4 regions of the Pantoea nemavictus genome follow, and region 1 is predicted to be linked to each of the others. Evidence: predicted binding sites of a transcription regulator. Region 1 holds the regulator's gene; each other region holds the start of a gene.
What was found. The regulator LexA, encoded in region 1, represses DNA repair genes until DNA is damaged. The targets are predictions, from matches to a motif close to TNCTGTATGTACATACAGNA.
Positions count from the first base shown of each region.

Region 1 (3,172 bases):
GAAATTCAGATTGATACCTGCGGCAATGTGCGGCGGCACCAGGCCCTGGTGATAGAGCACATAAGAGAGCAGCAGGTAGTCCATATGGCTGCGATGGCAGGGCACATAGACAATCTCATGGCCATCCTGCGCCAGCTGACGCACGCGCTCGCCACCGTGGACGGTGATGCCCTGATAAAGGCGGCTCCACAGCCAGCCCATTACGCGGTCGGTCACTTTAATCGCTTCGTAAGAGAAGTTTGCCGCCACTTCTTCCATCATTTCGATGGCATTCTGCTGAGCTTTCTCATGCGAAATCTTTTTACTACGCGCTTCATCTTCGACTGCTTTTTCAATCGCTTTGGATTGCAACAGCTTATTGAAGAGGTCCTGACGCGCGGGCAGACGCGGTCCGACAGCGGCCAGGCGCTGGCGGGCAAAGTGAATGCGCGCGACACGTGCCAGTTTCTGCGCAATCGACTTGTCGGTGCCGTGTTCGGTCGCCATCTGGCGCAGCGATACGGTTTGCGAGAAGCGAACGAAGCTATCGCGGCCGTGCCACAAAATGGCGAAGAACTTCTGCACGCCATTCAGAATACGCAGATGCGGTGTCGCTTCTCCCTGAATTTCACGTCCCGGCGCACGACCAAACATCACCGCAACGGGTAACATCTGGACATCGAGCTGTGGGTTGCTGCGGTGCAAATCGAGATAGTCGTGGAATAGCTTTACTGATTCCGGATTCGCCACGAAATAGGGAATAACGCGCGGGCCATCGTGAATAAACACGTGGCGCGGTAGCAAGGTGCCATCGATCTCCAGTGGAGCCAGCGGATCGGGCAGATCATGTTTCAGACATTGCGCCCGTAGCGTGAGAAGGTCAGCCTTTGAATCATAAGGCAAAACATACATCACTGGACGTGTCGGATCGATCCCGTGTTCAGAGACGGGATCGGTCGGAATGACCTTACTTTTTACCAAAATAGAGAGTGGTAAATTCAATAATTTGTAATAGAGTTTACGCCAACCTGACATAGACAACTTAAAGCCTCTTGTTAGCAAAGCGCGGCAAGCATACCAGAAAGCGCAGCGAAGATCTGTGGCTCTGCCACCTCCCACTGCCACACATTGACGTCAAAATAGTTCAAGGGTTCCATAAACATGGCAAATAACGTCACCGGTCTAGTAAGAATAGTGAAAGCAGCCGGTTATTCCTGGCAGGGCTTGCGTGCCGCATGGCAGCATGAAGCCGCATTTCGCCAGGAGGCGATTGCCGCGCTGGTGGCTATTATCGTGGCCTGTTGGCTGGATGTTGATGCCATTTCCCGCGTGTTAATGATTGGTTCGGTGGTACTTATCATCATTGTTGAAATCCTTAATAGCGCCATCGAAGCGGTGGTAGACCGCATCGGTCAGGAGCAGCATCCGTTAGCCGGGCGTGCCAAAGATATGGGATCGGCTGCCGTGTTGCTGACTATCTTACTGGCTCTGTTTGTCTGGATCGCGCTGCTCTGGACGCATTTGAGATAGGGATTCCAGATTCATCAATGCGCTGATTTTTCCCTCTGTTACGGTTTTCATTTCGCGAATACCTGTATATACTCACAGCGACTGTATAAACAACCAGGGGGCGGGATGAAAGCGCTAACTGCAAGGCAGCAACAGGTCTATGACCTGATTCGCGACCATATTAACCAGACGGGCATGCCGCCAACGCGTGCGGAAATTGCTGCGCAACTGGGTTTTCGCTCGCCCAATGCTGCTGAAGAGCATCTGAAAGCGCTGGCGCGAAAAGGCGTTATTGAAATTGTTTCCGGCGCATCGCGCGGGATACGCCTGCTGATGGAAGAAGAGCCGAGCGAAGGTTTGCCATTAATTGGCCGCGTCGCTGCTGGCGAGCCGCTGCTGGCACAAGAGCACATTGAAGCGCACTATCAGGTTGATGCCAACCTGTTCAAACCCAGCGCCGATTTCCTGCTACGCGTTAGCGGTATGTCGATGAAAGATATCGGCATTATGGATGGCGATCTGTTAGCGGTGCATAAAACTCAGGAAGTGCGTAACGGCCAGGTTGTGGTGGCGCGCATTGATGATGAAGTCACCGTGAAACGCTGGAAAAAGCAGGGCGCGATTGTCCATCTTCTGCCGGAAAATAACGATTTCCAGCCGATTATCGTTGATACCCGCGAGCAGTCACTGACCGTTGAAGGTTTGGCTGTGGGAATTGTGCGCAACGGCGAATGGCTCTGATCAATTTCTGATCCTCCCCAACTGCGGCGGCGTATGCTGCGCTGACCGCAGTCTGCTATTTTATTTCTCTGTGACATTTTCTGCGGCACTGTCGGGCGCATTATCACGCTGATACCGCAAACAACGGAATGCGCTGATGCAGCTGTTTTCCCCTTCAGATAAAGCACTCTGGCGGCTGGCGCTGCCAATGATCCTCTCCAACATCACCGTTCCGCTGCTGGGCGTGGTGGATACTGCAGTCATTGGTCATCTTGATAGCCCCATTTATCTCGCTGGCGTCGCCGTGGGTACCACGGCAACCAGTTTCATCTTCATGCTTCTGCTGTTTTTGCGAATGAGCACCACCGGACTGACCGCGCAGGCTTTTGGTGCGAATGATAAAAGCGCACTGGCGCGCGCCTTGACGCAACCGCTGCTCATCGCTTTAGTCTTCGGACTCTTGTTTATGCTGTTGCGCACGCCAGTAAGCAGTTTGGCGGCAGCACTGATGGGCGGCAGTCCGGAAGTGCAGCAGCAGGCGAAAATATTTATTGAGATTCGCTGGCTGAGTGCGCCGGCCACCTTGGCTAATTTGGTGATTCTTGGCTGGCTGCTGGGCGTGCAGTATGCGCGTGCGCCGATGGTGTTATTGATCGTCGGTAATCTGGTGAACATCCTGCTCGACCTGCTGTTTGTCCTCAAGCTGCACTGGGGCGTGGCGGGAGCGGCGGCGGCTACGGCGTTGGCCGAATATGTCACGCTGGGTGTGGGTTTGTGGATGGTAGCGCGGGTACTTAAATTGCGCGGTATCCACTTCACGCTGCTAAAAAATAGCTGGCGCGGTGATGCGGCGCGGTTGTTTCGCCTCAATCGCGACATTATGTTGCGTTCCCTTATGCTGCAAATCTGCTTCGCGTCGCTCACCATTCTCGGTGCGCGCATTGGCCCGGATGTCGTGGCGGTC
Region 1 covers NZ_JBBGZW010000001.1:2,453,038-2,456,209, forward strand. The annotation lists gene plsB (glycerol-3-phosphate 1-O-acyltransferase PlsB) at 1-1,014, opposite strand, end outside; gene WH298_RS11185 (diacylglycerol kinase) at 1,141-1,509, shown strand; gene lexA (transcriptional repressor LexA) at 1,615-2,229, shown strand; gene dinF (MATE family efflux transporter DinF) at 2,366-3,172, shown strand, end outside.

Region 2 (3,172 bases), 980 kb from region 1:
ACCAGCGACACTTCCGGCATATCTAACCCTTCACGCAGCAAGTTAATGCCGACCAGCACATCAAATTCGCCGAGGCGCAAATCGCGGATGATCTCCATACGCTCTACGGTATCGATATCAGAGTGCAGATAGCGCACCTTCTCGCCGTGCTCTACCAGATATTCGGTGAGATCTTCCGCCATGCGCTTGGTCAGCACCGTAACCAGCACGCGCTCGTTAATCTCCACACGCTTGCGGATTTCTGACAGCAGATCGTCGACCTGCGTCGCCACCGGACGCACTTCGAGAATCGGATCGAGCAGGCCGGTTGGACGCACCAGCTGATCGATCACTTCGCTGCCCGATTTTTCCAGCTCGTAGTTGCCCGGTGTCGCCGAGACATAAATGGTTTGCGGCGCTGAAGCCTCAAACTCTTCAAACTTCATCGGGCGGTTATCCAGCGCCGACGGCAAGCGGAAGCCATACTCCACCAGCGTCTCTTTACGCGCCCGGTCGCCGCGATACATGCCGCCAATCTGCGGAATGGTCACGTGCGATTCATCGACCACCAGCAAACCATCTGCCGGTAAGTAATCAAACAGGGTCGGAGGCGGCTCGCCCGGTCCACGGCCAGAAAGATAGCGCGAGTAGTTTTCGATACCGGAGCAGTAACCCAGCTCGTTCATCATCTCTAAATCGAACTGGGTACGCTGAGAAATGCGCTGCTCTTCCAGCAGCTTATTGTTCTCCAGCAGCACCTTACGGCGATCCACCAGCTCAACTTTGATATCTTCCATCGCCTGCAGAATGCGCTCGCGCGGCGTCACGTAGTGCGTTTTGGGATAGACGGTAAAGCGTGGAATGACGGAGTCAATCTGGCCGGTGAGCGGATCGAACAGCGACAACCGCTCAACTTCTTCGTCAAATAGCTCAATACGCAGCGCAATATCGTCCGATTCGGCCGGAAACACATCAATCACTTCGCCACGTACGCGGAAAGTCCCGCGCTGGAAAGCCTGATCGTTGCGCGCATATTGCAGCTCCGCCAGTCGACGCAAAATGCTGCGCTGATCGATAATCATGCCGCGCGTTAAGTGCAGCATCATTTTTAAATAGAGGTCGGGATCGCCCAAACCGTAGATGGCAGAAACCGAGGCCACCACAATCACATCACGACGCTCGAGCAGCGCTTTGGTGGCCGAGAGACGCATCTGCTCAATGTGTTCATTCACCGACGCATCTTTCTCGATAAAGGTGTCAGAGCTCGGCACATAGGCTTCAGGCTGATAGTAATCGTAGTAAGAGACGAAAAACTCCACCGCGTTATCCGGGAAGAACTCCTTCATCTCGCCATACAGCTGCGCTGCCAGGGTTTTATTCGGCGCCAGCACCATGGTCGGCCGATTCAAGTCAGCTATCACGTTCGCCACGGTAAAGGTTTTACCTGAGCCGGTTACGCCCAACAGCGTTTGATGCGCGAGCCCATCCTCAAGGCCCTCTTCAAGGCGGCGAATGGCCTCAGGTTGATCGCCTGAAGGCTTGAAAGCGGAGTTGAGTTTAAAGGCTTTGCTCATGTTTTGGCGGTTCCAGCAGATGAAGTCGGCGGGCAGGCTGCTAATTCTACTCTGCTATGACGAATTTGCCAGAAAAAAATACTGGACATAATTACAGTAACCTTGCACGATTATGGCACGTGCCGATGATTTTCTTCAGTGCAATTTATGCGGCAAGCAGCAAGCTGTTGTTGCGCAATGTTATCCCCAAAGGGAGGACGCTTTTAACATTTGTCAATAGAGTGTCATTAAATTGCAGTCTGATGACAAGGCAGATAAATCGCATGCTTGATTTTAATTAACCTGCTGTTTTAATTAAATTTCACCTAAAAGCCCAGATTCTCATCATAATGTATGAAGGCCGCGAATTTACTCGCTTGCGCCCGGTTTTCAGTCGCTAATGCACAAGGTTATCCACAGTAATGGTGGATAAGTGAATCCAGCCCCGAGCCCATCAGCTGTGTATAATTTTCTCCCGCGTCTTTTTAAGGGCGAAAAAATTTATTTTCGTATTTATTTTTCTCCCATTGCGTGTCGCATTAACCTCCTCTTTTTGCCCATCAACGGGCGTTTCCGCGTAGAAAAACCCGCCGTTAAGGCCACTTATTTCTTCAGTGCGTGCTTTACGAACGATCAGATGCACCAGAAACGTTGAGTAGTCAGCACCGTCAAAGTGCAGTCGAATTTATTACCGTCTGGAATTGTTAAGCGTTACTCAACTTTTAAGCGCTTATTTGCTCGGTTTCAGACGATGACCCGCTTATATCTTTAACCTGGCCTGGGAATTGCAATGATTAGCGGTATGGAGTGACGAGTCCATATCGGCTATTGCCGACGACAATGGTGTCCATCAATCGTGCACGACTGTATGCCAGACGACACAGAGCGGGAGCATTCAGGCTAATAATCTGGAAGGAGTATGTCAGATGCTGAGTTTACGTTCGGTGAATCAGTTTTACGGTCAAAACCACATCCTATGGGATGTGGATCTCGATCTGCCACCCGGCACCTGCACGGGCGTGCTGGGCAGTCCAGGCATGGGCAAAACCACGTTAGTGAACTGCATCATGGGTCGTTTGCCGATTAACAGCGGTTCAATGACCTGGCAGGAGGATGGCTCCCCCCCGGAAGATTTGCTGCTGCAGCCCGCGGAACTGCGCGCCCGCACCGGCATTGGTTATGTGCCGCAAGGTCGGCATATCTTCTCGCAGATGAGCGTGGAGGATAACCTACTGATTGCCCTGATGGCGGCACAGGACGATCGCAGCCGCGCCATTCCTGAAATGGTGTTTGATCTGTTTCCTGCGCTCTATTCACTGCGCCATCAACGCAGCGGCGAGTTACCGATGGATCAGCAGCAACATCTGGCGCTGGCGCGCGCGCTGGTGCTGCAACCGAAGCTGGTGATTCTGGATGAGCCGACGGAAGGGATGTCGCCGTGGCTGGAGGAGGAGATGGGCAATCTGATTCGTCGGCTCAACCGGGAATATGGTTTGACGATTCTGCTGCTGGAGCAGCACGTATCCTTCGTTCGTCGCGTCGCCGACTACTTCCTGCTGCTGCATCGCGGACGCAACGTAGCGCACGGCAAAGTGGCGCAGCTGGATGACGTTACCGTGAGTAAGTGGTTAACCGCGACC
Region 2 covers NZ_JBBGZW010000001.1:3,429,092-3,432,263, reverse strand. The annotation lists gene uvrB (excinuclease ABC subunit UvrB) at 1-1,553, opposite strand, end outside; gene WH298_RS15750 (ABC transporter ATP-binding protein) at 2,459-3,172, shown strand, end outside.
Region 2: uvrB (excinuclease ABC subunit UvrB) is a predicted target of LexA. The motif match lies at 1,633-1,652, and genes of this name have one in related genera.

Region 3 (3,172 bases), 1.1 Mb from region 1:
ATTGAACTTCTCGGCGTGCTCTTGCATGCGCTCCATTAGCGCTGGACCGGTCAGATCGTTTGGATCGCCTGGCCAGTTTTCCACTTCAGTCGTGGTGGTGAGCTGACCGCCTTTTTCCAGCCCGGTAATTAAGACCGGATTCAGGTTAGCGCGCGCTGCATACACCGCAGCAGTATAACCGGCTGGACCGGAGCCCAGAATGAGCAGCTTACTGTGTTTGGCCGTACTCATGCGTTCCTCAATTTTTTCTGACAACATAGTTTTTGATTGTAGGGAAATTAACGCCGCAAAAAAAGGCTTCAGCAATTTTGTTAACAATCGCTGTAAGCGGCGTAGACGATGAGTACAGATTCTGCACGTGCGCTGCGCCAAAAGGGGGCAATGCTCGGCAAATAGTGGTGCAGCAGCATAAAAATTCTCATTTAAAAACAGCAACCCAGATCTCTATCTGGCATCTTGTACTGAATTTGGATGTTTTACTTTGACAATCGCCTGCGCTTTTGCGAAAACATTGGGAGAAGCAGAGAATATTTAGCGATTCAAAACAGAATTTCATTTCCGTTTTGGGCTTTTTAGCCGAATAAACTCAGCCTGACATTGGTAATGACGCATGATGTGGACAGACAACATGCGTCATACGGATGGTCGCATTTCTGCACAGGCTTATCGTCTTCACTTCAGTAAGGCCCTGAACAATGAGCGTTTTCAGGGTGTGGCAGGTAAAGGGAAGGAATTAAGAGAGACAATAATAATGGTAGACAATAAGAAACGCCCCGGAAAAGATTTAGATCGTATCGACAGAAATATTCTGAATGAACTGCAGAAAGACGGTCGAATTTCCAATGTCGAGCTTTCCAAACGTGTTGGATTATCGCCAACACCTTGTCTTGAGCGCGTACGTCGCCTTGAGCGTCAAGGTTTCATTCTGGGTTACACCGCGCAACTCAACCCGCATTATCTGGATGCTTCGCTGCTGGTATTCGTTGAGATTACTCTGAATCGTGGTGCGCCAGATGTGTTTGAGCAATTTAACGCCGCTGTGCAAAAACTTGAGGAAACTCAAGAATGTCACCTCGTTTCCGGTGACTTTGACTACCTGTTGAAAACCCGCGTACCGGATATGTCCGCTTATCGTAAGCTGCTGGGTGAAACCTTGCTGCGCCTGCCGGGCGTAAACGACACCCGTACTTACGTGGTGATGGAAGAGGTCAAACAGAGCAATCGTCTGGTGATCAAAACCCGGTAGTGCAGGGCAGGTGCAAAGCTTGCAGGATTTCGGTACACTCCTGTGAATTCATACAGGACCAGCGTCGGGCATGCCCGACGTTGTTGCCTTCTTAATTTACAGGCACCTGGAGAGTTCTCTTGAGCCAGGAATATACAGAAGATAAAGAAGTTTCGTTACAACCGCTGAGCAGTGGACGCCGTCTATTGGAAGCGTTGCTGATTCTCGTGGCCTTGTTCGCCGTCTATTTGATGGTGTCGCTGGTTAGTTTTAACCCTTCAGACCCAAGCTGGTCGCAAACCGCCTGGCACGAGCCTATCCATAATCTGGGTGGTAGCGTAGGTGCATGGCTGGCAGATACGCTATTGTTCATTTTTGGCGTGATGGCCTACGCCATTCCTCCCGTGATCATTGGTCTGTGTTGGATCACCTTCCGCCAGCGCGATCGTCAGGACTACATTGACTACTTTGCCGTGGGCTTGCGCCTGATTGGCGTATTAGCATTAGTCGTGACCACCTGCGGCCTTGCGGCGCTTAATGTTGATGATATCTGGTATTTTGCTTCCGGCGGCGTCATTGGCAGCCTGGTAAGCAATGCGATGGCGCCATGGTTTAGTTCTGCCGGCGGTACGCTGACGCTGCTGTGCGTTTGGGCGGCAGGAATCACGTTGTATACCGGTTGGTCCTGGTTAACCATTGCCGAGAAAATTGGTGGCGTGGTGATGGGCGTTCTAACTTTCGCCAGTAATCGTTCACGTCATGATGAGCCGTGGCAGGAAGATGAAGAATATGACGATGAGGAACACACTGATGATGTTCCGCCTCCGATTCATGCTGCGCAGTCTGTAAATGAAGACGATGACGTACTGTTGGCGAAACCACGCAAGGTAAGTGAATCGGTTACTGAAGAGTTGGGTGATGATCCGCTGTTGGCAAAAGCCAGTGCAGCAACCGCCGCTGCGATTGCTGTTACTACTCAAGCTGCACAACAAGCACCAGCTTTAGCGGCACCCGTCGCCAACGCACCCGCAGAACCTGTCGCAATGCCTCGTTCTGTGGAACCAGCGCCGGTATCGATTCCCGCTCCTCAGCCTGTCGCTGCGGCGCCAGAATCGATTCCACAATCCGCGACTCCGCTTTATCGCTTTGAAGTGCCGAATCAACCCGTGCCTTCACCGTTTTCGCCTGTCGATGATGATGAAGGTCCGAGTATGGGGAATTGGCAAGATGCCGATCCCTCTTCGGCATCATTCAATAGCGTAGCCGCTGCATCTCTGGCAACCGGGGCAGTAAAAGCCGCTGCTTCACCTGCTGCTTACTCGCCTGCTTTCGATATTGTGCCTGAACGTGATTACAACCCGCAGGTAAAACAGGGCATTGGCCCAGAGTTACCGCGGCCAAATAAAGTCAAATTACCAACGCGACGCGAGTTGGCCTCATACGGCATTAAGCTGCCTTCGCAGCGTATGGCCGAAGAGCAAGCTAAAGATGCGGAGCAACAGCAGCCGGAAATGACGGCATCCTTTAGCGCTCCTTCGCATGAGGATGATATTGAACTGCAGGAAGCGCAGTTGCGTGATGCTTTCGCGTCACAGCAGCAGAATCGCTACGGTGAAAGCTGGCAAGATGTTCGCGAGCCTGAAGATGAGGACGCACTGCAGCAGGCGCAACTTGCGCGTCAGTTCGCCGATCAACAGCAACAACGCTATAACGAACCTGAAGTTAAGGAGGCGCCGATATTCAATCTGGATACGACCTCTGCTTTCGACTTCTCACCAATGAAAGATTTGGTCGATGATAGCCCAAGTGAACCGCTGTTTACGCTTTCAGCAACGCCAGAGCCCGAAGAGCCTGAACAGCGGCAGGAACCGGCTGTTCCGCAGCCTTCGCCGCTGCCGTCGTTGAGTGCAGAGTCCAGTCCGTGGTCGTCACCGGAGCAGGAGGCCT
Region 3 covers NZ_JBBGZW010000001.1:3,585,624-3,588,795, forward strand. The annotation lists gene trxB (thioredoxin-disulfide reductase) at 1-231, opposite strand, end outside; gene lrp (leucine-responsive transcriptional regulator Lrp) at 752-1,246, shown strand; gene WH298_RS16475 (DNA translocase FtsK 4TM domain-containing protein) at 1,366-3,172, shown strand, end outside.
Region 3: WH298_RS16475 (DNA translocase FtsK 4TM domain-containing protein) is a predicted target of LexA. The motif match lies at 1,285-1,304, and genes of this name have one in related genera.

Region 4 (3,172 bases), 1.2 Mb from region 1:
CCAATTGCCGCTATCTGGATGCGATCATGCTGCAATACCATCAAGGTAAAGATAATCGCCTCGATTATCGTGTGGCGCGTCGCGATGCGCACAATGCCGATGCTGAGCTCGCCTCCGTGGTGTCCAACATTAGTGGTGAGCTCAAGCTTCAACAACCACTACGTGAAAATGCGTTTCGGCTGTTATGCCTGAATCACTCCTTCCTCAGCTATATCTCTGCGCTAGGAGCGCATCGCGAGCGTCTGGCGGATAATAAGCTGCTTACTTTGCTAGATGATGCGGTCTGCTTCATTGAAGATGTGCTGCAGATCGAACGTGTCACAGATGCTCAAGCCACAGATATGCAGCACAAATTAATGATGCGCCTGAGCGAGATGAAAACCAGCCCAGATACACGCGCACCCCTTGTCATTCAACAATTGGGATTGTTGGTCGCATTAATGCCTGAGATTGCCCGGCTGCGCCGTACCCTTGTTAATCACTAACGCTGTAAATGCTCCGCCGCCGCATGCTGGCGGAGCGTTTTTAAATACCAGGCGTAGAGTTCCTCTCTAATTTCACTGGGCAGTGCTGCTTCGTGATGTCCTGATATCGCGCCTTCCAGCGCCAGCAGCGTTTTCAACCCAATATGCTTATTCAACGCTCGCAGTTTCAGCCAGCTTTGCCGCGATCCCGTTTCACAAAGTAGCCGCACTGAGCAGATCCCCACCTTATGCAGCATGAGCTCCAGTCGCAGGCTAAGATTGGGCAGATCTTTCAACCGCAGCGAGACAAGTCTTGTCGCGGCTTCATCCTGAGCAGCCCGAAGAGAGCTGGCCGATAACTGCAGTAATCGCTCAGAGTCTTGCCACAATTGCTTATCAACTTTGAAGTAGCTTAAGGTCACCGGCATGCCACGTTTTCGGTATACCAGGGGTTCGAGTGAACGCTGTGCGTTGTAGACGTGAAGCGCCTCGCTGGCTCGTAAATAGAGCGCATCCTCATTGATGTAGGCAAAGATCACCTTCTCAACAGTCAATGCATAACCACCGAACTGGGTTCGTGATTCGATTTTTCCTAATGCAGCTAACTGCGCTTTTGATTGTTCAACTACCGGGTTATTTCTTTTCATAACTCTCCCTTAATTTCATTCCATGGACGGGAAATTTCCTATAAAAGCTCTTTGATTCATCTGCTTAGAAGATATGAAAAACGATTTAGCTGTTCAATGAATAAAAGCGTGTGAAAGGAATCTTGTGCAGAAATTGCGAGGCGTTTTCAGAAATTGAGGTTGATCTTTATCCAGGAAGCCATTACTGTATATTCATACAGTTCATTACTGAGTGATTAAATTATGCGTACTCATTTCTTTGGCCCTGCTGATCGTTCTCATCGTTACGCTTCATCAAGTTTAGCGAAGCCTTCGCTGGGTGGAATCACTGAACTGCGTTCCAGCGAACAGCCTGGAATGATGCAACTTATGCTGCTGCCGGTGTTAAAACAGCTGAGCGAACAATCACGCTGGCAGTTATGGCTAACGCCAGCTCATAAACTGAACCGTAGCTGGATGCAGCAGTCGGGATTGCCGTTAGAAAAGAGTATGCACATCACTGAATCTGAGCGCTTTAATACGGTAGAAAGTATGGTGAAAGCATTGCGCACGGGTAATTATAGCGTGGTTCTAGCCTGGATTCCGTACGAATTGAGTGATGAAGAGCGCCTGGAATTGGAACAAGCAGCGGCCGAAGGTGAAGCGCTTGGTCTGATTTTGCGTCCTCAGGGACACCAATATGCCCTCTCCAGACAACCCAAAGCCGCAAAAATTCCGTCAGATTTGTTTCATTAAGTAAATTCCAGGAATTTTCTCAGCATTTTTTTTGCATAAGTTGCCGCTAAGCCACTGATTCTTTTCCCGCCAGCTATGACAATGGTTTAGCCGCTTTTTTCTTTTCTGATGGCGAAGATTTTGCCATGCGATTTGTTAAAATGTGTGTATAAATCCCTGTTTTTTTGCTGCACGGCGTCACATCATACTTGTAAGTTTCCAATCTCGTTGTAGACTTTAGCTCGCCAGGGTGCTCAATAACCTCCGTTTTTTCGGTAGAGTCAAAAGCGAGCGTTTAGACCCGGCGAAGGATTAACACAAAGAGCAACCTTTTTGCTCATTGCCTATTTGGATGATAACGAGGCGCAAAAATGAAAAAGACAGCTATCGCAATTGCAGTGGCACTGGCTGGCTTCGCTACCGTAGCGCAGGCCGCACCTAAAGATAACACCTGGTATACCGGTGCTAAACTGGGCTGGTCTCAGTATCACGATACTGGTTACTACGGTAACAATTACGTGAACAACGACGGTCCAACTCACGAATCTCAGCTGGGTGCTGGTGCGTTCATGGGTTATCAGGCTAACCCGTACCTGGGCTTCGAGCTGGGTTATGACTGGTTAGGCCGTATGCCTAACAAAGGCGACGTAGTAAACGGCGCATTCAAAGCACAAGGCGTTCAGCTGGCCGCTAAACTGAGCTACCCAATTGCTGACGACCTCGACGTCTACACCCGTCTGGGTGGTATGGTATGGCGTGCTGATTCTACTCAGTTCGACAGCCGTACTGGCAACCGTATCAGCGACCACGACACCGGCGTTTCTCCGCTGGCTGCTGTTGGTGTTGAATACGCACTGACCAAAAACTGGGCGACTCGCCTGGACTATCAGTGGGTTAACAACATCGGTGACGCAGGTACCGTTGGTGCACGTCCAGACAACAGCATGCTGAGCGTAGGCGTTTCTTACCGCTTCGGTCAGGATGAAGATGCAGCACCAGTTGTAGCTCCGGCTCCAGCTCCAGCTCCAGTTGTTGAAACCAAGCGTTTCACCCTGAAGTCTGACGTTCTGTTCACCTTCAACAAGGCAACTCTGAAGCCAGAAGGTCAGCAGGCTCTGGATCAGCTGTACAGCCAGCTGAGCTCAATGGATCCGAAAGACGGTTCTGTTGTAGTACTGGGCTTCACCGATCGCATCGGTTCAGAGCAGTACAACCAGAAACTGTCTGAGAAACGCGCTCAGTCTGTTGTCGATTACCTCGTATCTAAAGGTATCCCGTCCAACAAGATCTCTGCACGCGGTATGGGCAAATCTAACCCAGTTACTGGCAACACCTGTGACAGCGTGAAAGGCCGTAATGCCCTGATCG
Region 4 covers NZ_JBBGZW010000001.1:3,658,844-3,662,015, reverse strand. The annotation lists gene yccS (YccS family putative transporter) at 1-485, shown strand, start outside; gene WH298_RS16755 (TfoX/Sxy family DNA transformation protein) at 482-1,111, opposite strand; gene sulA (SOS-induced cell division inhibitor SulA) at 1,334-1,825, shown strand; gene ompA (porin OmpA) at 2,176-3,172, shown strand, end outside.
Region 4: sulA (SOS-induced cell division inhibitor SulA) is a predicted target of LexA. The motif match lies at 1,294-1,313, and genes of this name have one in related genera.